DNA from 3 places in the Pseudoalteromonas sp. AS84 genome. Region 1 is predicted to be linked to each of the others. Evidence: predicted binding sites of a transcription regulator. Region 1 holds the regulator's gene; each other region holds the start of a gene.
The links. Region 1 encodes sigma-54, which starts transcription at its own class of promoters, with help from an activator protein. Its sites were predicted from a motif close to GTTGGCACGNNNNTNGNNT; they were not measured.
Positions count from the first base shown of each region.

Region 2: a site for sigma-54 is predicted at 3,465-3,483, ahead of WNY79_RS10110 (DUF2726 domain-containing protein). Genes of this name have one in related genera too.
Region 3: a site for sigma-54 is predicted at 5,224-5,242, ahead of WNY79_RS12310 (flagellar basal body rod protein FlgF). Genes of this name have one in related genera too.

Region 1 covers NZ_JBBMQY010000016.1:72,448-79,339, reverse strand. The annotation lists gene mgtE (magnesium transporter) at 1-76, opposite strand, end outside; gene WNY79_RS15475 (HPr family phosphocarrier protein) at 202-474, opposite strand; gene rapZ (RNase adapter RapZ) at 517-1,362, opposite strand; gene ptsN (PTS IIA-like nitrogen regulatory protein PtsN) at 1,381-1,833, opposite strand; gene hpf (ribosome hibernation promoting factor) at 1,838-2,125, opposite strand; gene WNY79_RS15455 (RNA polymerase factor sigma-54) at 2,153-3,652, opposite strand; gene lptB (LPS export ABC transporter ATP-binding protein) at 3,722-4,447, opposite strand; gene lptA (lipopolysaccharide transport periplasmic protein LptA) at 4,444-4,989, opposite strand; gene lptC (LPS export ABC transporter periplasmic protein LptC) at 4,979-5,533, opposite strand; gene kdsC (3-deoxy-manno-octulosonate-8-phosphatase KdsC) at 5,530-6,081, opposite strand; gene WNY79_RS15430 (KpsF/GutQ family sugar-phosphate isomerase) at 6,082-6,892, opposite strand, start outside.
Region 2 covers NZ_JBBMQY010000008.1:28,384-35,275, reverse strand. The annotation lists gene arcB (aerobic respiration two-component sensor histidine kinase ArcB) at 1-2,256, opposite strand, end outside; gene folE2 (GTP cyclohydrolase FolE2) at 2,488-3,408, shown strand; gene WNY79_RS10110 (DUF2726 domain-containing protein) at 3,523-4,119, shown strand; gene mtnN (5'-methylthioadenosine/S-adenosylhomocysteine nucleosidase) at 4,242-4,949, shown strand; gene ampE (regulatory signaling modulator protein AmpE) at 4,950-5,894, shown strand; gene tyrS (tyrosine--tRNA ligase) at 5,989-6,892, opposite strand, start outside.
Region 3 covers NZ_JBBMQY010000010.1:126,297-133,188, forward strand. The annotation lists gene flgK (flagellar hook-associated protein FlgK) at 1-637, opposite strand, end outside; gene flgJ (flagellar assembly peptidoglycan hydrolase FlgJ) at 639-1,655, opposite strand; gene WNY79_RS12295 (flagellar basal body P-ring protein FlgI) at 1,828-2,922, opposite strand; gene flgH (flagellar basal body L-ring protein FlgH) at 2,934-3,617, opposite strand; gene flgG (flagellar basal-body rod protein FlgG) at 3,634-4,422, opposite strand; gene WNY79_RS12310 (flagellar basal body rod protein FlgF) at 4,444-5,187, opposite strand; gene flgE (flagellar hook protein FlgE) at 5,345-6,715, opposite strand; gene WNY79_RS12320 (flagellar hook assembly protein FlgD) at 6,775-6,892, opposite strand, start outside.

The sequences.
Region 1 (6,892 bases):
ATTGACCACTATTGAGTGACTTAGTCACCTGTTTTAGTTGCTGTAGTGGGTAATCTTGTTCAAAAGCTTCAGGCATTGGCGTCCTTTATAAATTTTTATATTACTTTATGAGGAGAGGTGAGTTAACTGGCGTCACTAACCGTATTTATATATCTGTTTTAGTTGAGGCGTTAGTAATGCGAGCATTATTTTTATAACTGTTTATTCTTGCTCATTAAAACGTTGTGCTATTAACTCTCCAACAGCATGTAAAGCTTGCTCAGAATCGGGGCCTTTGCATACAACTTTTACTTCTTTGCCTTGGCTACTTTCAAGTAACATTAGTGCAAGTACGCTATCGCCCGCGGCTTCTTTATCATCTTGAAATAATGTGATTGTCGCATCAAATTGTACTGCTAACTGCGCAAGCACAGTAGCTGCTCTAGCGTGTAAGCCTAATTTGTTTTTTATTAAAAAAGTGTCTTCACAGTGCATAACTTACTCTACCTAAGCTGAACAGGTGATTATTCAGCTCTATTATTTTTCTTGTTCACGATGGCGAATTTTTACATTGGGATGTGTCATTGCAAAACTTTCACCGATAGTTTGCGCTAAATATACAGAGCGATGTTGTCCGCCTGTACATCCGATAGCTATGGTTAAATAACTGCGGTTATTTCGCTCTAAGTGCGGTAACCACGTTTGTACAAATGTTTGAATTTGCCATGTGAATTTTTGCACTATGCTGTGATTGGCCAAATAATCTTTAACGGGTTGATCTAACCCATTTAAAGGTTTTAATTCAGGTTCCCAATGTGGATTTGGTAAAAAGCGTGCATCAAATACATAGTCGGCTTCTTTTGGTATACCGTGTTTAAAACCAAACGATTCAAACGTGACAATTAGTTGCTTATCTTTTTTACCTAAAATCTTTTCACGAATAGATTCTGCAAGTTGGTGAACGCTTAAATCAGTTGTGTCTATCATAAAGTCGGCGCGGGTGATTAATACATCAAGTAATTCTTTTTCTTTTTTGATGGCTAAATCAAGAGGCAGCGAGTCAATTGATAGTGGGTGTAACCTGCGTGTTTCTGAAAAGCGTTTTATCAACGTTTGATCGTCGCTATCTAAATAAAATAACGTAGGATTTGCAAAGCCTGGTAAGTATTCAAGAATATCGTTAAATTCATCTTGCTCTTTAGGGATGTTTCGCACATCAATGCTAACAGCAATTTTATCGTAGCTATCAGACACACTGCGAACTAATGAAGGAAGCAAGTTAACTGGAATATTATCTACGCAATAATAGCCTAAATCTTCTACAACGCGTAAAGCAACCGACTTTCCAGAACCAGAACGGCCGCTTATGATAATTAACTCCATTTAACACCCTTTATAAAACTATGATTGATCGACAATAACTTGGTAAAGCTCAGCATCTGATTTTGCACAGCGTAACTGTTTACAAAAATCTTTGTTGTTTAGTTTATCAGCAATGGTTGCGAGAGTCTTTAAGTGCTGTTGGTTATCGCCATCTGGTACGATGAGTGCGACAAAAATATCAACAGGACGATTATCTATTGCATCAAAATTTATTGGAGTTTCGCTAACGAGTACTAAAGCTAAAGGCTCTTCTGCACCGCTCATTCGACCATGAGGAATGGCAATACCACGCCCAATACCTGTACTACCCAGTTTCTCTCTGCTCATTAAAGCAGTAAGGATATCCTGTTGCGGTAAATACGGAAGTTTGTCGTGAGCAAGTTCGCTAATGAACTCTAAAATTCTTTTTTTGCTATTAAAAAGGACCGCAGCTTTGCTGCAGTCCTGGCATATAAGTGAGCTTAATTTCATCATATTAGTGTCGAGCAAGCTTCTCTTTGTGTTTAATTACTTGTCGATCGAGCTTGTCGATCAACGAGTCAATGGCGGCATACATATCTTGATGTTCCGTAGAGGCAAATAGCTCAGCACCACTTACATGTATTGTAGCTTCTGCTTTTTGATTTAATTTTTCTACATCAAGAATGACATGAACATTATTAATATGATCAGAGTGTCTTTCTAGCTTCGCAAATTTGGTATTAATATAGTCTCTTAGTGAATCGGTTAATTCTACGTGACGACCAGTTAAGTTTAGTTGCATAAGCATTACCCTCTTTTTTTTTGCGTCTTAGATCAAGCTTTTACGCTGATTTGACGGTGGAATAGCCAGAGATTCGCGGTATTTTGCGATTGTACGTCTTGCTACTTTAATTCCTTGCTCAGCCAATATATCCGCTATTTTACTATCACTCAATGGTTTTGCTGAGTTTTCTGCAGCGATTAATTTGCGGATAAGTGCACGAATTGCTGTAGATGAACATTCACCACCGTTTTCGGTGCTTACATGGCTTGAGAAAAAGTATTTAAGCTCAAATATACCACGGGGTGTATGCATATACTTTTGAGTTGTTACGCGCGAAATTGTTGATTCGTGCATTTCTACCATTTCAGCAACATCATTTAAAACCATCGGTTTCATTGCTTCAGGTCCGTGTTCAAAAAAGCCTTGTTGTTGCTTAACAATACAATTAGTTACTTTTAAAAGCGTGTCGTTTCTACTTTCTAAGCTTTTAATAAACCATTTAGCTTCTTGTAAATGCGAGCGAATAAACTGGCTGTCACCACTCGATTTTACAGTGCGAGACATTGCAGCGTATTGGCTATTAACACGAATTTTAGGCATGCTATCTGGGTTTAACTCAACAACCCAGCGGCCTTTAATTTTTTTAACCGACACGTCTGGAATAACATACTCAGATTCTTCTCTTACAATAGTATCTGCTGGCTTAGGACTAAGAGTATGGATTAATGTCATTACTTCTTTAAGCTCTTCTTCTTTGAGCTTGGTTTTCTTCATTAATGTACGATAGTCACGAGCAGCTAATAAATCAATATGCTCGGTTAAAATCATTTTTGTTTCATTAATGTAAGGTGTTTCTTTATCAAATTGGTTAAGCTGAATACACAAACACTCTTGTAAACTACGTGCAGCAATACCGACAGGATCAAACAGTTGGATGCGCTTTAATACAGCTTCAATTTCATCAAGTTCGACTTCGTTATCATCTTCGTTTTCTTGATTAAAGCTTTCTAAAATCTCTTCGCAGCTTAGTGTTAAAATACCTGAATCATCAACGGCTTCTACGATGGCAATAGCAATAGCTTCGTCTGTAGGGCTAAATGGCGTTAATTGTAACTGCCACATTAAATACTCATGGAGCGTCTCTGTAGAGGCACCTTGATAAATTGATTCATCTTCAGGCATTGGACCCGATGATGCTGCAGGAGCGGCACTCATGTACTCATCCCAGCTAACATCCATAGCCATGTCGTCACTTAGCGTGTCTTTCGCAAGTGCTTCACCACTATCTTGTTCGTATTCGCTTGGAGCATCATCGGCAGATGCGCTAACAGTTATGTCATCGGTATCAGCTTTTTGCTCGTTTTTGCCAGCAGCATCTTCTGAGTAGTCTTGTTCTTCAACCTCTAATAGCGGGTTGCTGTCGAGAGCTTCTTGTATTTCTTGCTGGAGATCCAATGTACTGAGTTGCAACAAACGAATAGCTTGTTGCAGCTGTGGAGTCATTGTAAGTTGCTGGCCCATGCGCAGCTGTAGTGATTGCCTCATGTATCTCTAACAATCCTTTTATGTTGTTATAATTAATACTAGCAGATGCTTAAAGACATGGCGTAAATGTTACAGCCTAAATTGCTCGCCTAAGTAAACATCGCGTACTGTTTTATCATTTAATACGTGTTCTGGAGTACCTGATGCAATCAGCTCCCCATGAGAAACAATGTAGGCTTTTTCACAAACATCAAGGGTTTCTCTTACGTTATGGTCGGTAATTAATACTCCAATCCCACGATTTTTAAGATGTTCTATTATTTTCTTTATATCTAATACTGAAATTGGATCAACACCAGCGAACGGTTCATCCAGTAATATAAATTTAGGATCTGCTGCCAGCGCACGTGCTATTTCAACACGACGACGTTCGCCACCTGATAATGCCATACCTTGGCTATCACGAATGTGTTGTATGCTAAATTCATCTAATAATTTATCGAGAGTGTCTTCTCTAGCTTGTTTATTTAACTCTTTGCGCGTTTCTAAAATAGCCATTAAGTTTTGATAAACAGTTAGCTTTCTGAAAATTGAAGACTCTTGCGGTAAGTAGCCTATGCCTAATCTAGCACGACTATGCATAGGTAAAAGAGTAATATCGTTATCATCTATCGATATTTTACCTTTATCGCTAGGCACAAGGCCTACAATCATATAAAACGTGGTTGTTTTGCCTGCGCCGTTAGGGCCAAGTAAGCCAACAATACTGCCAGCTTTTACTTCAAGGCCAACGTTTTTTACAACTTCACGGCCTTTATAGCTCTTTGCTAATAGTTCTGCTTTTAATGTGCTCATGGTTGACCTTTGTCGCTTTTTTTACTTTTTTTAGTTTCAATGGGTACTAAAATTGTATGAACGCGGTCAGTTGAGTTTTCATCTTTTTCGGCACTGATTAGCTGCTGCTCAATGTCGTAGGTAATGCTTTTAGCATTTATTTTTTGTCCTGCTTGCGATACCTGTGCATTACCAACAAGCGTTAAAAAACGCTTAGATACATCGTAACGTACTTCGTCAGCACTGGCGCTCATAGTCGTGCCGTCTGATTGCTTCTCTTCAAAGTGGGCAGGGCTACCAGTGGCAATTAATAATTGCTTATTATCACCAAGTTCATCGCGTTTATGTACTTCGAGACGGTCGGCTGTAATACGGCGGTTACCGTGAATAATTTCAACGTTTTTCTCAAAAATCCCGACATTAGCTTTTAATTGACCTTCTTGCTTATCGGCGCTTATTGATATTTGATTTGCAGCAGGCTGTGTATTTGGCTCTGCAGCACTGCTATTAAATGCTAGTATAAGTGTAGGAATAATAAGTGATTTTAATATTTTATTGGTCATAATATATGGTTCGCGTATGGTTAATTAGTTTTATCACTTCGGTTTTTAAGTCGGCTTCTAGGCCTTTGCCGGTGATTTTTAAATTGGGTCCAGTGATGATAACGGGTTGCTCCGAGCGCATTGTTAATAGCTTTATATCTACCTGAATATTATCAGCATTGATTTTGTCTATCATGGCGTTATCGGTTAAGTTTTTGGCAACCACGTTACCTTCTAAAATTAATTGTTTGTCTTCGTATAATGTTGCTTCGTCTGCATTTATTTGCCACGTTTGCTTTTCGTTATATAAAGTAAAAATGGGTTTTTCAAAAAACGTGAAACCTAATTGCTGATATAGTTCCATTTTAGCCGCAGTTACTTTGTGGCTGATTGTACCTTGTTCGTCATAGGCTGTTTGTTTGAGTTCAATGGCTATGTAATCAGGCTTGGCAATAACTTCAGGCTCAGTCTGAGGCAAAATATTTGGTTGTGTAAAATAAGGGTACCAAAGCCAAACCATACAGCTAATGAATAAAACGCTTAATATTATGCGCGCTGCATTCATGAACTAGTGCCTTGTGTAGTCAATGCTTTACCATTTTCAAGCATAAGTAAGTCGGTGAGCTCTCTTACTGCACCAAAGCCGCCAGGCATTTGCGTTATATAGTGTGATAAACGTTTAATAAGTGGATGGGCATCATTTACTGCAACAGCAAAGCCGACTAATTCCATAACAGGCATGTCAGGGCCATCATCACCGATATAAGCAATTTGTTCATCGCTAAGGTTGAGTTTGTCTTTTAATTCTTGATAGGCAATGAGCTTATTTTCTTGACCTTGATAAATATGCTGTACGGTTAAGCTGCTCATACGTTGTTGCACTATTTGTGAATGACGACCAGTAATTACAGCCACTTCAAAGCCACTGTTTATAAGCGCTTTAATGCCAAAACCATCTTTTGTATTAAATGCTTTTAGCTCTTCACCTTGATTACCAAGATAAATACGGCCATCAGAAAATACACCATCAATATCGCATATAAGTAGCTTTACTTTTTTAGCGCGTGCTTTTACATCATCGCTCAGCGGTTGATAGAGTTCTTCAAATTGCATTTATAACACTCCTGCTTTTAATAGGTCTTGCATGTTTAATGCGCCAATAGGTTGGTTTTTCTCATTGATGACGATTAAGCCATTTATACGTTTGTGTTCCATAATATTAAGCGCTTCAGCGGCTAAAATATCTTGTGTAGCCGTAGTACATGACTTAGTCATAACAACATCTATTTGTGTTGTATGAATATCAATTCTTTGCTCTAAAATACGACGTAAATCGCCATCGGTAAATAATCCCACGAGCTGCTGATTTTCATCAACAATGGCTGTCATGCCTAAACCTTTGGCGGACATTTCAATAAGGGCGTCTTTAACTGTTTGTGAAACGCTAATAATAGGTGTATTTGCACCACCGTGCATAACATCTTTTAAAGTAAGCAGTAAGCGCTTGCCTAAACTACCACCTGGGTGAGATAGCGCGAAGTCATCAGCTGTAAAGCCCCGAGCTTCTAATAGTGCAACTGCCATGGCATCGCCCATCGCAAGCGTTGCAGTGGTGCTTGATGTAGGAGCTAGACCCAATGAACAGGCTTCTTTTTCTACTTTAATACACACATGTACATTAGCAAGGGTCGCCATGGTTGATTGCGTATTGCCAGTCATCGATATCATTTTGGCACCAAGTCGTTTTAAAACCGGAATGATATTTAAAACTTCGCTGGTCTCCCCTGAATTAGAAATAAGCATAACCACGTCATTTTTAGTGATCATACCTAAATCACCATGGCTTGCTTCACCAGGGTGAACAAAAAATGCAGGGCTGCCAGTACTCGCAAGAGTGGCCGCGATTTTATTGCCAATATGACCT
Region 2 (6,892 bases), on a different contig from region 1:
AACATCTAACCACTTCTTTAATACTTCATCAGATTCATCTATTGCACCATGCTCCATTACTTTGGCATGAAGCTGCACATCATTAAGACCTACTGAGCCAGCCGCACCTTTAAGTTTATGTGCCACTGATTCATATTCTTCTCTATCACCGGCAGTTAATGAAGTAAGTAATTCTTGCTGATATTGTGGACTTAGCTTTTCGAATAACTGACTACTGCGCCTAAATACGACCAAACCCATTGAATTTACAAAGTCTTCTATTGTTTCAATATCTAATAGGTGTGCATCAATACCTTCAAGTGCTTCTTCACTCACTTTAAGTTGTGGTTCTGAGCATTCACTTTGCTTAATGCCAAATAAGTCAGCCAGCATTTTATCAAGCTTAACTGTGTTAATTGGTTTAGCCAACGCACCTTGTATTGATATACCCTCAAGCTCTTTTTCAGCACTACGTACATTAGCTGTTAAAGCAACTATTGGTAATTTATCAAAATGGCTATCTGAACGTATTTGCTTAGCAACCACGTCACCGTTTATATCTGGTAACTGCATATCAAGTAGAACTAAGTCGAGATCATCTTCGGTTTCAACAAACGAAAGTGCATCCTCACCGGTTTCAGCCCATAAAACTTCATGGCCGCGTTGCTCTAATAAGTTTGTAGCAATTTCGGCGTTAAGAGGCACATCTTCCACTAGTAAAATATACAAGCCTCGGCCAACATAACTTTGCTCTGTAGGTGCAATACATAAACTAAGCGGTATTTGCACTGTAAAACAACTTCCTTCACCTTCAGTACTATTGACTGTGATTATCCCTTTCATTGCACTTACAAGTGCCTTGGTTACAGCTAAACCAATACCTGAGCCTATCGCGTTAGTCCCTTTTAAATCCGGTGCTTTGTAATACATATCAAATATATGGGCAAGCTGCTCGGGTGGAATACCTTGACCAGTATCCGATACCTTAATAACTAACCATGGGCCTTCTACACGATTTTCTCGGCTACATTCGAGTGTTACTTTTCCTTGTTGAGTAAACTTAACTGCGTTGTTAATTAAGTTCCAAACAACTTGGCGTAGTCGAGTTGGATCGAGCTGCGCATAAATATCCAGCATGCCATTGCGCTTAATATCAAATTCAAGTTCTTTCTGCTCTGCTATTAAACCCGCAAAGTTAACTACATCGTTTATAAAGTCTGACACATTTATAGAGTTGGTTGCTATATCGAGCTGATCTCTATCTATTTTATCTAAATCAATAATATCGTTAAAAATATTACCGAGTGTTTCAGCACTCGAAAAAATAGTATTGCCCCAACTACGCTGTTGCTTATTAAGCTCTGTATCTAATAGCATACGCGTTAAACCAACAATACCATTCAATGGTGTACGTAGTTCATGGCTCAGCGTAGCAATAAACTTACCTTTGTCTTTATAGGCAGTTTCAAGTGCTTGAGCTGCTTCTTTACGGCTAGTGATATCACGACCAAAACCCAATAAACCAATGTAGTCACCGTCATCATTTATAAAAGGTAATTTACGCAGCTCAAACCAACGTGTTTCACCGTCCACTTCATAGCCTACATCTATAGTTAGTGCTTTATGGCTCTGCTCTACCTCTTTGTCGGTTGCCAAAACTTCAGCTAAAAAATGACTCGGAAATATTTGCTCAACCGTTTTACCAATGAGTTCGCTGCTTGATTTACCCATTACTTCTTCAAACATTTTATTACAGCCTGCAAATACACCGTTGTTATCGCGGTAATAAAATAAATCGGGAGATGAATCAACTATTGAGCGTTGCAACATGCTTTGTTGAGCAAGTTCTTGTTGAGTTTTTTTACGCTCAGCAATTTCTCGGCGCAACTCTTCGATAGCGCGGTGCTTGGCATGAAACGCCATTTTACGCTCATCAATTTCAATATTTAAACGGCTAATGTTGTCTTTTAAGGTTTGGTTTAATAGCTTTTCTTGTTTGGTTGCACTATCTAAATAAGCATACGAGGCATCTAATTGACGAATTGAATTAAGTAATACACTTATAATTAAAGGAGAAACTACAGCAGTAAAAAACACCACAGCCAAAATATCAACAAGGTTCAATTCGCCTATCGCAACATAATAAAACATGCTCGATAAAATAAGAGATACAGTTAAAAATAAAGTGTAACAAATAGCTGCTGTTTTAAATTCACCAAATCGCGTTATTAAGCTGGAAAGTACCCGAGCCCAAGGGCTCAAAGAATAATCGGTCATACGTAATTTTATCTCTTAGCTGTGTACTTATATATAAAGAAGGCAATGCGTATGCGCAAACATACCATTTTTCCAGATTTTAGCATTTTTATCCTACCACTACCCATGTTGTGCGATAAAAACAAAAATTTTCATGTTTGATTTTGCTTCTCTCCTCAACTCTTCATTTCAGCAATAAATTATTTAGTGTAAAATGCCCCGCTTTATTATCTCCAAATACGAGTAGCGCACATGCAAACCAATATGCCAGATATAGCAGACACAGCACCCGCTTTACAAACAGGTAAATTAGACTGGGTTGGCATGGGCGAAATCGAACTGCCATTTATTTTTGAATCGCGAGACTTATCACCGGTAACGGTAAACGCTAAAGCCCGTGCATTTGTTAATTTGCATAAAGAAGATGCCAAAGGCATTCATATGTCACGCCTATTTTTGGCACTTGACCTGCTTTCAACCGAGCAGCAAGTTAATCCGCAAACAATAGCGCAAGCACTCGATACCTTTATAACTAGCCACGAAGGGCTAAGCGATAAAGCACAAATTGAATTTAAATTTGAATTACCGCTCCGCCGTAAATCACTATTAAGTGGTAAAGCGGGCTGGAAAAGCTACCCAGTTGTACTTACCAGTACAATTGAAAATAACATTATTAGCTACGAGCTAACCGTAGATGTTACCTATTCTTCAACGTGCCCATGCTCTGCGGCACTTGCGCGACAGCTTATACAAAACGCGTTTAACGAAAAGTTTAACCAAGAAACCTTAAGCCAAAAAGATGTCCACGAGTGGCTAGGCACTACACAAGGTATTGTAGCGACACCTCACTCGCAGCGCTCTATTGCAAACGTAAAAGTAAAGCTTGATAGCAATATTCAAGAGTTTGACGTTGTGACGCTAATTAATACCCTTGAAGCTGAACTTAAAACGCCTGTACAAGCGGCAGTAAAACGCGAAGACGAGCAAGAATTTGCCCGTTTAAATGGCCAAAACCTTATGTTTTGTGAAGATGCCGCACGTAAAATAAAAGCATTGCTGGAGGATGGTAATTACAGTGACTACTGGCTGCAAATAAACCATTATGAATCACTACATGCACACGATGCTGTAGCTATTGCGGTTAAAGGCATTGAAAGTGGCTACAAAGCTTAATTGCTGCGTAGTTTTACTTTTAAAACAAACGGTATTTATTTTATAACCCATACTTTTTAGGCACGTAAATTGCTTTATTTGAGCAGTGTCAATTTGTTGTTATGGAGTTACCGTATGGAATTCGCTTTATTATTAATCTTAGTGTTAGTTGTCGGGGCCTCTGTTGTTGCGTCAAAATTTAATGACGATGGCGGAAACCCGTATCCTTTTACCCGCAAGCAAACTGTTTTCACTCAGGTTGAAGGCGCTTTTTTAAATCTTCTCGAGCGTGCTGTTGGCGATCAATATAAAGTTGTTAGTCGCGTTAAGTTAATTGACGTTATTGACTGTAAGCAAGGTCTTTCAGTTAAATCTAAACGTGCTGCTTTAGCTAAAGCTAAAAATAAGCAACTCGACTTTGTATTAATCGACAAAGAAAAACTTACTATTGTTGCGGCTGTTGACCTAGTTAACAATGCCAATAAAGATGGCCACAAAGCTCAACGCGACTGGTTTGTAAACGGTGCATTAGAGTCTGCGGGTATTCCACATATTCGTATGAAAGTTAAATCGGGCTACCGTCCTTCTGAAGTACGCGATGCAATTATGTTTAAACTTGGTAAGCCTGCAGCAACACAAACGCAGCGCCCTGTTCGTAATCGCTCACATAAGCCAGCGGTACTTTCACCTTCTCAAGCTAAAGCACAAACAACTGCTTTAGCTGAAATTTAAAAACCAAATTAAATACTCTCCTAAAAAGTATTTAAAGCGAGCTCATAAACAAGCTCGCTTTTTTGTTTTTTATTGCTAACTTCACGTATAATCAAGTGATTCAAACTCAGGAATTAAACATTATGAATGTTGGTATTATTGGCGCAATGGAGCCAGAAGTTAAAATTTTACGTGAAGCGATGCAAAACCCACAAATTTTAACTAAAGCAGGTTTCACTTTTTATACTGGTGAATTGGCTGGTAACACAGTAACACTTGTTCAATCTGGTATTGGTAAAGTAGCATCAACGATTGCAACCACCTTACTGATTGATAACTTCAAACCTGATTGCGTAATTAACACAGGCTCTGCCGGTGGATTCGATCCATCACTAAGTGTTGGCGACGTAGTAATTTCGTCAGAAGTACGTCACCACGATGTAGATGTTACTGCTTTTGGCTACGAAATTGGCCAAGTACCTCAAATGCCAGCAGGCTTTGCAGCTCACCCAAAATTAGTAGAAGCAGCACAACAAACAATCGAACAAATCAGTGATGTTAAAACACTTGTTGGCTTAATTTGTACTGGCGACACCTTCATGTGTGATCCGGTACGTATTGATAAAGCACGCAGTGATTTTCCTACAATGCTTGCCGTTGAAATGGAAGGCGCTTCAATTGCACAAACGTGTTTTACGCTTAACACGCCATTTGTTGTTATTCGCTCAATGTCTGATATTGCAGGTAAAGAGTCACCACAATCATTTGAAGAATACCTAGAAACAGCATCAATCAACTCATCTAAAATGGTTGTCGCACTTTTAGAAAAGCTAACTGCAGTGTCTCTTTAAATGCTTAGCAATATTGTTCAAAACCACTTGGACTTTATTGCCTTCATACTAGCGCTCCTTGCTGAGCGCTTTATTCCTCTTGTTAGCTGGTATCATCCTAATACAGCGTTAAGCGCGGTTTTTAGTGCTATTGGCAAGCGTATATACAAACGCAAAGAACCTAAAAGCTATCAATATTTAGCAGCTATACTCGCAAGCACGCTCATTTTAAGTGTTATTCTCATTATTGTCGTGTTATTGCTTGAGTTTGCTTTTTACCCTGAATTACTCGCAGGTCTTATTTTATACTTATGCTTAGAAAGTAAGAGTATTGATAAAAAAGCGCTCCGTATTGCAAAGCTAACTAAAAAAAATCAAAAATCGACGGCACGCGAATTACTAAAACCACTGCTTGCCCGTGAAGTTAATAGGCTTTCATCTCCTGGTATTATCAAAGCATTAATTGAGAGTTTAATACTGCGCACTGCTCGATACTATTTCGTAGTTATATTTATATTTTTAGCCTTTGGCCCTATTGCTGCTCTCGCCTATCGATTACTTACTTTAATACAACAAGCCTGGCGTAGTGATATATCCCCAAATAGCTACTTTTTAAAACCGCTTAAAATTCTCTTGTTTATTATTGAGTATATTCCAATGCGCTTGCTGGCTTTAACCATTGCAGCAAGTAGAGCGAGCAAACAAAGCATGCACTACGTAAAGCATTACGGCAGGCACTTTTATCAAACTAATACTGGTTGGCTACTCAGTACATGTTCTGCATCACTTGGAGTACAACTAGGCGGGCCTGCGGTTTATTTGGGTACTCGCTTTAATAAAATGCGTATTGGTGCTGATAGACTACCTACCCCCGAGGATGTGCCCGTTATAATTAATAGGTTAAATCAGGCCCGTGCATTTTGGTTGTTAGTAATTGTAAGTATTGAAATATTAAAAGTGATTTAGTGACTATTTAGTGACTACCTCGTAACTATTTACAGACCCAAAATACAAGCACTAAAAAACCAGCCTAGGCTGGTTTTTTAGTTTCATACTGTATTTAAGCTACAGTGATGTTTGCAAACTTACGTTTACCTACTTGGTAAATAGCCGTTGTACCTTTCGCTACTTCAAGTTTGGTATCAGTGATTTTATCTTCACCGTTAAGTTTAACTGCACCTTGCTTAATCATGCGCATTGCTTCTGACGTACTAACTACTAAATTTGCTTCTTTAAGCAAGTTAGCAATTAAAATAGTATCTTCTGCAATAGTGATTGTCAGCTCAGGGATTTCATCTGGTAACGCTTTTTTCTGAAAACGCTGGATAAAATCATCATGTGCACCTTGTGCATCAGCTTCACTATGAAAACGAGCAATTAACTCTTTAGCTAGTTCTATTTTAATATCGCGCGGGTTAGTACCTTGCTCAACACGCTCTTTTTGAGCTGCAATTTCTTCAATAGAAAGCGCGCTTAATAAATCGTAATAACGCCACATTAGCACATCACTAATTGACATTATTTTACCAAACATATCGTTTGGCGCATCAGTAATACCAATGTAATTACCAAGTGACTTAGACATTTTTTGAACGCCGTCAGTACCTTCAAGTAATGGCATCATTAATACTGTTTGCGGCCTTTGGCCTTCAACTTTCTGTAGCTCACGACCCATTAGTAAGTTAAAGCGCTGATCAGTACCACCTAGCTCCACATCAGACTCTAGTGCAACCGAATCCCAACCTTGTACCAGAGGGTATAAAAACTCATGAATTGCAATTGGTTGACCGCTGCCATAACGCTTTTTAAAGTCATCACGTTCAAGCATGCGCGCTACGGTTTGGTTTGCAGCAAGTTTTATCATACCTGCAGCGCCTAACTTTTCCATCCAAGTAGAGTTAAATGCAACAGTGGTTTTAGCAGGGTCGAGAATTTTGAATACTTGTTCTTTATACGTTTCAGCA
Region 3 (6,892 bases), on a different contig from region 1:
GACCATCAAGCGTTTCTATGTCTATTAGCTCTGATAAGTCGCGTATTGCTTTATCGCGTTCGTTATAGGTAGAGCTCGCATCTGCGGCGTTATTAGTGCCATTAACTGCTGCAATATTTTGATTTAGCGTACTAATGCTTTGAATGAGTGAGTTTGCTTCATCTGAAAATATTTCGAGCTGCTCGTTTACTATACTTTTTTGATCAAGCACTATGCCTGAAAGCCTATCCATTTGATCAATTAAACTTTGCGCATCTGTCATTACTAATGAGCGAGCAACGGTAGACGACGGCTGATTTAGCGCTTCTTGCACATTATTAAATAAAGAGTTAATACCAGTCGAAAGGTTATTCGACTCTTCAGAAAAAATAGTATCAACTCGATTAGCCTCAGTAATAAACTGATCGAAAAACGATTTATTAGAGGTGTCACGATTTAGCTGTGACTGAGCAAACTCGTTTAATAATCGGTATGTTTCGCCTCGCCCTACTTGGTTATCAACCATAGTAGTAAACTCTGTACGCTCGCGCACATAGCCTTCGGTATTAACATTGGCGATATTTTTACTTGTCGTTTGCAGTAGCTCCGAACTTGCTCTAACCCCAGAACTGGCAATGTTTAATAAATTAAACGACATGTTACTCTACTCCTTGGCGGATCACGTTTGCCGCAATGTCTTTTAACTGGCTGCTATTGAGCACTTTTTTTATTTTGCTGGCATAATTTGGATCGGTTGCATAACCTGCTTTTTGTAATGAATCTAAAAAGTCGTTTGGTTTTGCTGTATTTTGTAATGCTTCTTTGTAGCGTGGGTTTTGCGTTAAAAAATCAACGAAGTCGTTCACGCTATCTTTAATTGAATCGTAGGCTCTAAAGCTGGCTTGTTTTTTAACGGGTGTACCTTGCTCAAACTCAAGCGTTACTTTGCTTGCTTTGTCGCCTTCCCAGCTTTTATCTGACTTAATATTAAATAAGTTGTTTGAGCTGCCACCGTCACTTTTATTAATAATGTGTTTACCCCAACCGGTTTCAAGTGCCGCTTGTGCAACCATTACAGCTGGGTTTAAACCAATTTTTTGCGCTGCAGTTTTAGCGTGTTCCCACACTGAACTTACAAACTCTTCTGCATTTTTAAATGTTGGGCTATCGGTTTTAGACCCTGCAGTATCGACTTTAGGCTCAGCAATATCGGCTTTAGTGTTATTAACGATAAGATCGGATTGCTTATTTTTTTGCTCATGAGGAAGAGCAGATCCCACTTGTGTATCGCTAAAGATATCGTTGGTTGTTCTAAGTACAGAGCCTGGCATAAAGTTTTTAGACTCAGGCGATAACTGCTGAACAATTAAATCGGCAAGGCCTAACGAGCCATTTGAAGAAAGCTCTGTTGAAAGTTGCTGGTCGTGCATTTCTTCAAAAAACTTTACGCCACTTGAATTAAATGGGCTGTCTTTGTCTTCAAATGCTTCGTTGGCTTTGCGCATTCCTTTGAGCAGCATTTGCGTAAAAATAGCTTCAAATTGTGCGGCCGCTTTTTTGAGCGCAGCTTTAGAGGCATCAGTTGATGCATCGCCACTGGTTAAGGCTTCTTTACGAAGTGAATCTAAGTTGCCTAAATCAAAAAAGTTTTGTTTATCGAGGTGATTAGTTTCCATCGGCTTTTTGACACAAAATGAATAATGCAGTTAAAAATGCAAAAATTGAGCCACTACCGATAAAACAAGGAAGATAAAAATAATAAACTTAAGTTGCTGTAAATAAAAAGCCCTATATCTTGTTTCAAAAATATAGGGCTTAAGTAATACGTTATTTATTGGCTTGAGTTATTTATATAACAACTAACTGTCCGTTAATTGCGCCGGCTTCTTTTAGTGCTTCTAAAATAGCCATTAGATCACCAGGCGCTGCGCCTACTTCATTAATTGCGCGAACTAAATCGTCAAGGCTTACACCTGGATTAAATACAAAGGCGCGCGAGTCATCTTGATTTACATCAATAATGCTCTGCTGCGTGACAACAGTATCACCGTTTGCTAGCGGGTTTGGTTGTGACACGTTTTGTTGTTCTGCAATTGTTACTGTTAAGCCACCGTGAGTTATAGCGGCAGGCTGAAGCTTAACGTTTTTACCAATTACAATTGTACCAGTGCGCGAGTTAACTATAATTTTAGCGGCCATATCAGCTGGCTTAAATTCTAAGTTTTCGAGTGTCGATAAGTACGATACACGTTGGGATGCATCGCGTGGAGCTATAACACGAATAGAAACAGAATCAATTGCCTGTGCGCTATTTGGGCCAACTAAGTCATTAATTGTTTTTTCTAGGCGTTTTGCCGTTGTAAAGTCTGGGCGGTTTAAATTAAAAGTAATGTAATCGCCTTGCATAAATGGGCTTTCCACGGCGCGCTCAACTGTAGCGCCATTTGGTATACGACCAACTGTAGGGGTGTTAATTACAACTCTACTACCATCAAGGCCTTGTGCGCCTAAGCCACCGACAATTAAACTACCTTGTGCAATTGCGTACACGTTACCGTCTACACCTTTTAAAAAAGTTTGTAGTAAAGTACCGCCACGTAAGCTGCCTGCACTACCAATAGAAGAAACCGTAATATCAATTGCTTGCCCAGGCTTTCTAAATGCAGGTAGTTCTGCATGCACCGCCACAGCGGCAACATTTTTAATTTTAGGACTTTGAGTTGAAGGTAGCGTAATACCAAAGCTGTTCAACATGCCTCTAAAACTTTGTTGTGTATATGAGTTTTGCTCGCCAGTGCCCGGTAAACCAACCACTAAGCCATAACCAACTAGCTGGTTAGAGCGTACGCCTTCAACCATAGACACATCTTTTATGCGCTCAGCACTGGCAGTAAAATGCCAACCTAATAACACAACTAAACATAAAGCTTTAAGGCTATTCATGTTGTTACCCTCTAAAATGGAAACAGCGAACTGCTAAAGAAACGTGTAAGCCAACCAGGACTTTGCGCTTCTTGCGTTTGCCCTTTACCTGAGTATTGAATACGTGCATTAGCAATACGGTTTGATTCCACCGTATTATCGGCGCTTACATCTTGAGGGCGTACGAGACCTTCTAAACGGATAAACTCTTCGCCGGTATTAAGCGTTAGCCATTTTTCGCCGCGTATAACTAAATTACCGTTAGGTAAAACGCGCATTACATTAACCGAAATATCGCCCACTAAGCTGTTTGACTGGTTTGACTTTGAATCGCCTGTAAACGACGAATCGCTGCCAATACCAAACTGAATGCTATCGCCACCTATATTGACAGGTAGGCCACCTAATCCAATAACGGGGTCTAAGCTTGCCTCAGTTTCTTTGTCTGTTTCTGTTTTGGCGGCTTTTGTTGCTTGAGTAGACTCTTGCAACTTAACCGTGATTATATCGCCAGTACGTAGCGCTTTTTTATCGGAATATAAGTCGTTTGATGTGTGAGTATTAAATAATGAACCTGTGGCTACCAGCGGCTCTAAAATAGGCTCGGGGTACATAGGTGCGTAGTAAGGGTCGTCCTGCACTACTTCACTATTTTGCGTAGACATACAGCCACTTAAAAATAATGTGCCCGCTGCAAATAAAATAATATTACGCATAATTCCCCCTACTCTATTAAAGCTGTTGATTGATGTAACTCATCATTTCGTCAACGGCCGAAATTACTTTTGAGTTCATTTCGTAAATACGCTGAGTTTCGATTAGATTTACGAGCTCTTCAGTTACATTTACGTTTGAAGTTTCAAGAGAGCCTTGAATAATGCTACCTAACCCTTCAACACCCGGGTTACCTTGTACAGGTGCACCACTTACAGCGGTTTCGGTATAAAGGTTTTGACCAATTGGCTCAAGGCCTGATGGATTAATAAAGTCACTAATTGTTAGCTGACCAATTACAACGTTATCGGCTTGCCCTGCAACACGTACAGATACTTCGCCGTCTTGCGAAACCGTAATTGATTGCGCGTCATCAGGTACATTCATTTCTGGCTGAATAACGTAACCAGCGCCCGATGTTACGATGCGTCCATCGCCATCAGTAGTAAACTGACCATTGCGCGAGTAAGCAATATTTCCATCTGGTTGCAGTACTTCAAAAAAGCCTTCACCAGAAATCATCCAATCTAGTGAGTTTTCGGTGGTCAACATGTTGCCTTGCGTAAACTCTTTTTGGTTAGCTACAACTTTAGCACCCGCACCTAACATTAAACCCGACGGCATTTCGGTATCTTGCGATGAACGACCACCTGGTTGATTAATATTTTGATAAAGTAAATCTTCAAATATAGCGCGGCTTTTTTTGTAACCTACGGTACTCGCATTCGCTAAGTTATTTGAAATAACCGATATATCGGTTTGTTGAGCGTCTAGCCCAGTTTTACTGATCCACAATGCTGGATTCATAATCGTGTCCTCACTTTAAAGTTAAACTATGCGTAATAACTGATCTTGACGCTCGTCAATTTCTTCAGCTGTTTTCATTAATTTCACTTGTAATTCAAATTGGCGCTGGTGGCTTATCATGTCGACCATTTCGTGAACAGGATTCACATTCGACATTTCAAGCGAACCACTTAAAACTTTTACATTGGCAGAGGTATCTACTGTTACATTTGCTTTTGGTCTAAATAAACCATCGTTACCTTTTTCGAGCTGTGAGCTATTTGCTTCTACCACTCTAAGCGTGTCTATTTCTTCTAAAAAGTTAGCGGGAGCGCCTTGTGGTCGAACTTGAATAGCGCCATCTTGGCTAAACCCTATTTTTTCGACTGGGACGGGTAAAATAACAGGTCCCCCTTCGCCAATAACTTGACGACCGTGGCTGGTTACGAGCATACCTTGAGCTGTAACGTTTAACGTACCCACTTTTGTGTAAGCTTCATTACCGGAGGCATCTTGCACAGCAAGCCATGCGTTATCGCTCATCGCGATATCTAAGTCGCGCCCGGTTTGAACAATGCCACCCGATACCATGTTAGAACCCGGACGCTCTTGCATTGAAAATACACGGGTAGGCAAACCTTCGCCAAACGCTTGCATAGAACGCGCCTGCGCAAAGTCGGCTTTAAATCCTGTTGTATTTGCATTCGCCAAATTATTGGCTTTAAGCGCAAGCCCTTGTAGGCTTTGCTTAGCGCCAGAGGCCGCAATGTAGACCATTTTGTCCATAGTATCGACTCACATAAAAAATCTCTGAACTTATAAATGCAAAATAGGTGCCAGATTAAATTTGACGCAACATTGAGAGGTATTTAGAAGGGCTTACAAAGAGGACTTATAAAAAAGGCTGCAAAAATGCAGCCTAATATATTCAATGGGGTTTAACTTATCGAATCTGCAAAATACTTTGCTGAATTGTTGAGTTAACTTCAAGCGCACGTGAGTTTGCTTGATAATTACGCTGTGCAGTAATTAAGTCTACAAGCTCATTAGTAAGGTTAGTATTTGATTGCTCAAGTGCTGATGAGTTAATTCCACCAAACGTACCCGAACCAGCTTCACCTGCTACAGGTTCGCCTGAATCAATACTTTGCTTCCAACTTGTATCACCCACTTGTGATAACCCTTGTGAGTTTGGAAAACGTACCATAGCCACTTGGCCTAAAAATGTTGAGTCGCCATTACTGTAAGAGGCAACAATTTTACCGTCTGTGCCAATATCAATTCCGGCTAAACGACCAACTGTTGAGCCATCTTGATCGAGTGCTTTTACTTCAAAACCACTTGAATACTGAGTTGGGATACGTCCTGCCGTGTTATTTTCATCGCGCCAGTTAAGCTCAATACCAGTACCTGGGAAAGTTGCACCATTGTCTAGTAATGTTGATAAACCAGCACCAGAACCCGCTGGTAGTAGTATTTCATCAAAAGTAGTTGTATTTGTATTTGCCACACCACCTGTTGTTGATGGTAAACCACTTGAGTCAAAACCTAGGGTGGTCAATGGTGTATAAGGTGTCGTTGTTTGTTCTCCACCAGTTGTGCCATCAACTACTTTGCCATCGAGAGTTGCATATACTTTCCAACTGTTATCTGTACCACCTGCTGCGGCATCATCTTCTTTGGCAAAAAAGTATTGTAAAATGTGAGGTTCACCTAGTGAATCATATACTGTTGTTGACGTAGATGAGTTATAAGTACCACTGGATGTAGGGTCAAAATCTAGACCTGTTGGATCCGCCGTTGCATCTAAGTTAAACGACAAAAATACATTTTCGGTTGCGCGAGGAGAACCAGACGAGTCAGGGATTTGAATTGGATCAGTTGTGCTCAAACTTACCGACGTTGTATCACCTGTAGATGAATCAACTGGGAATGCTTGTAAAAAGTTACCTTTTGCGTCAACCATAAAGTTATCTTGGTTAAGCTTAAATGCACCTGCACGTGTATATGTTAAATCTTGCGAAGATAAATCATCGGTCATCGCAAAATAACCTTCACCAGTGATTGCTAAATCAAGTGAGTTATTTGTAAATTGCAGTGAGCCTTGGTGAAACTGCTGCGCAACCATGGTTGTTTGCACACCGTCACCATTTTTAGTCTTACCAGAGCTAAATACTGATGAAGCGTAAACATCGGCAAACTCAGCGCGTGACTCTTTAAAACCTGTGGTATTAACGTTTGCAATATTATTTGCCGTTACGTCTAAATCTTTTTGCGCGGCAGCAAGGCCGGTTAATGCAATATTGAAGCTCATAATTCACCTCTAACCTGTTAGTCTGTGGCCTGCTAGCAGGCGAAAAATACTAAAATTTATTACGCGATTTCAGCTACATCTGTCAGCCTAACCGCACCTTCTTTAGTGTTAATAATAATGCCACTTGAGCCATTAATATTAACGCTTTCAATGTTTTTAAATGTAGCAATGGGCAAG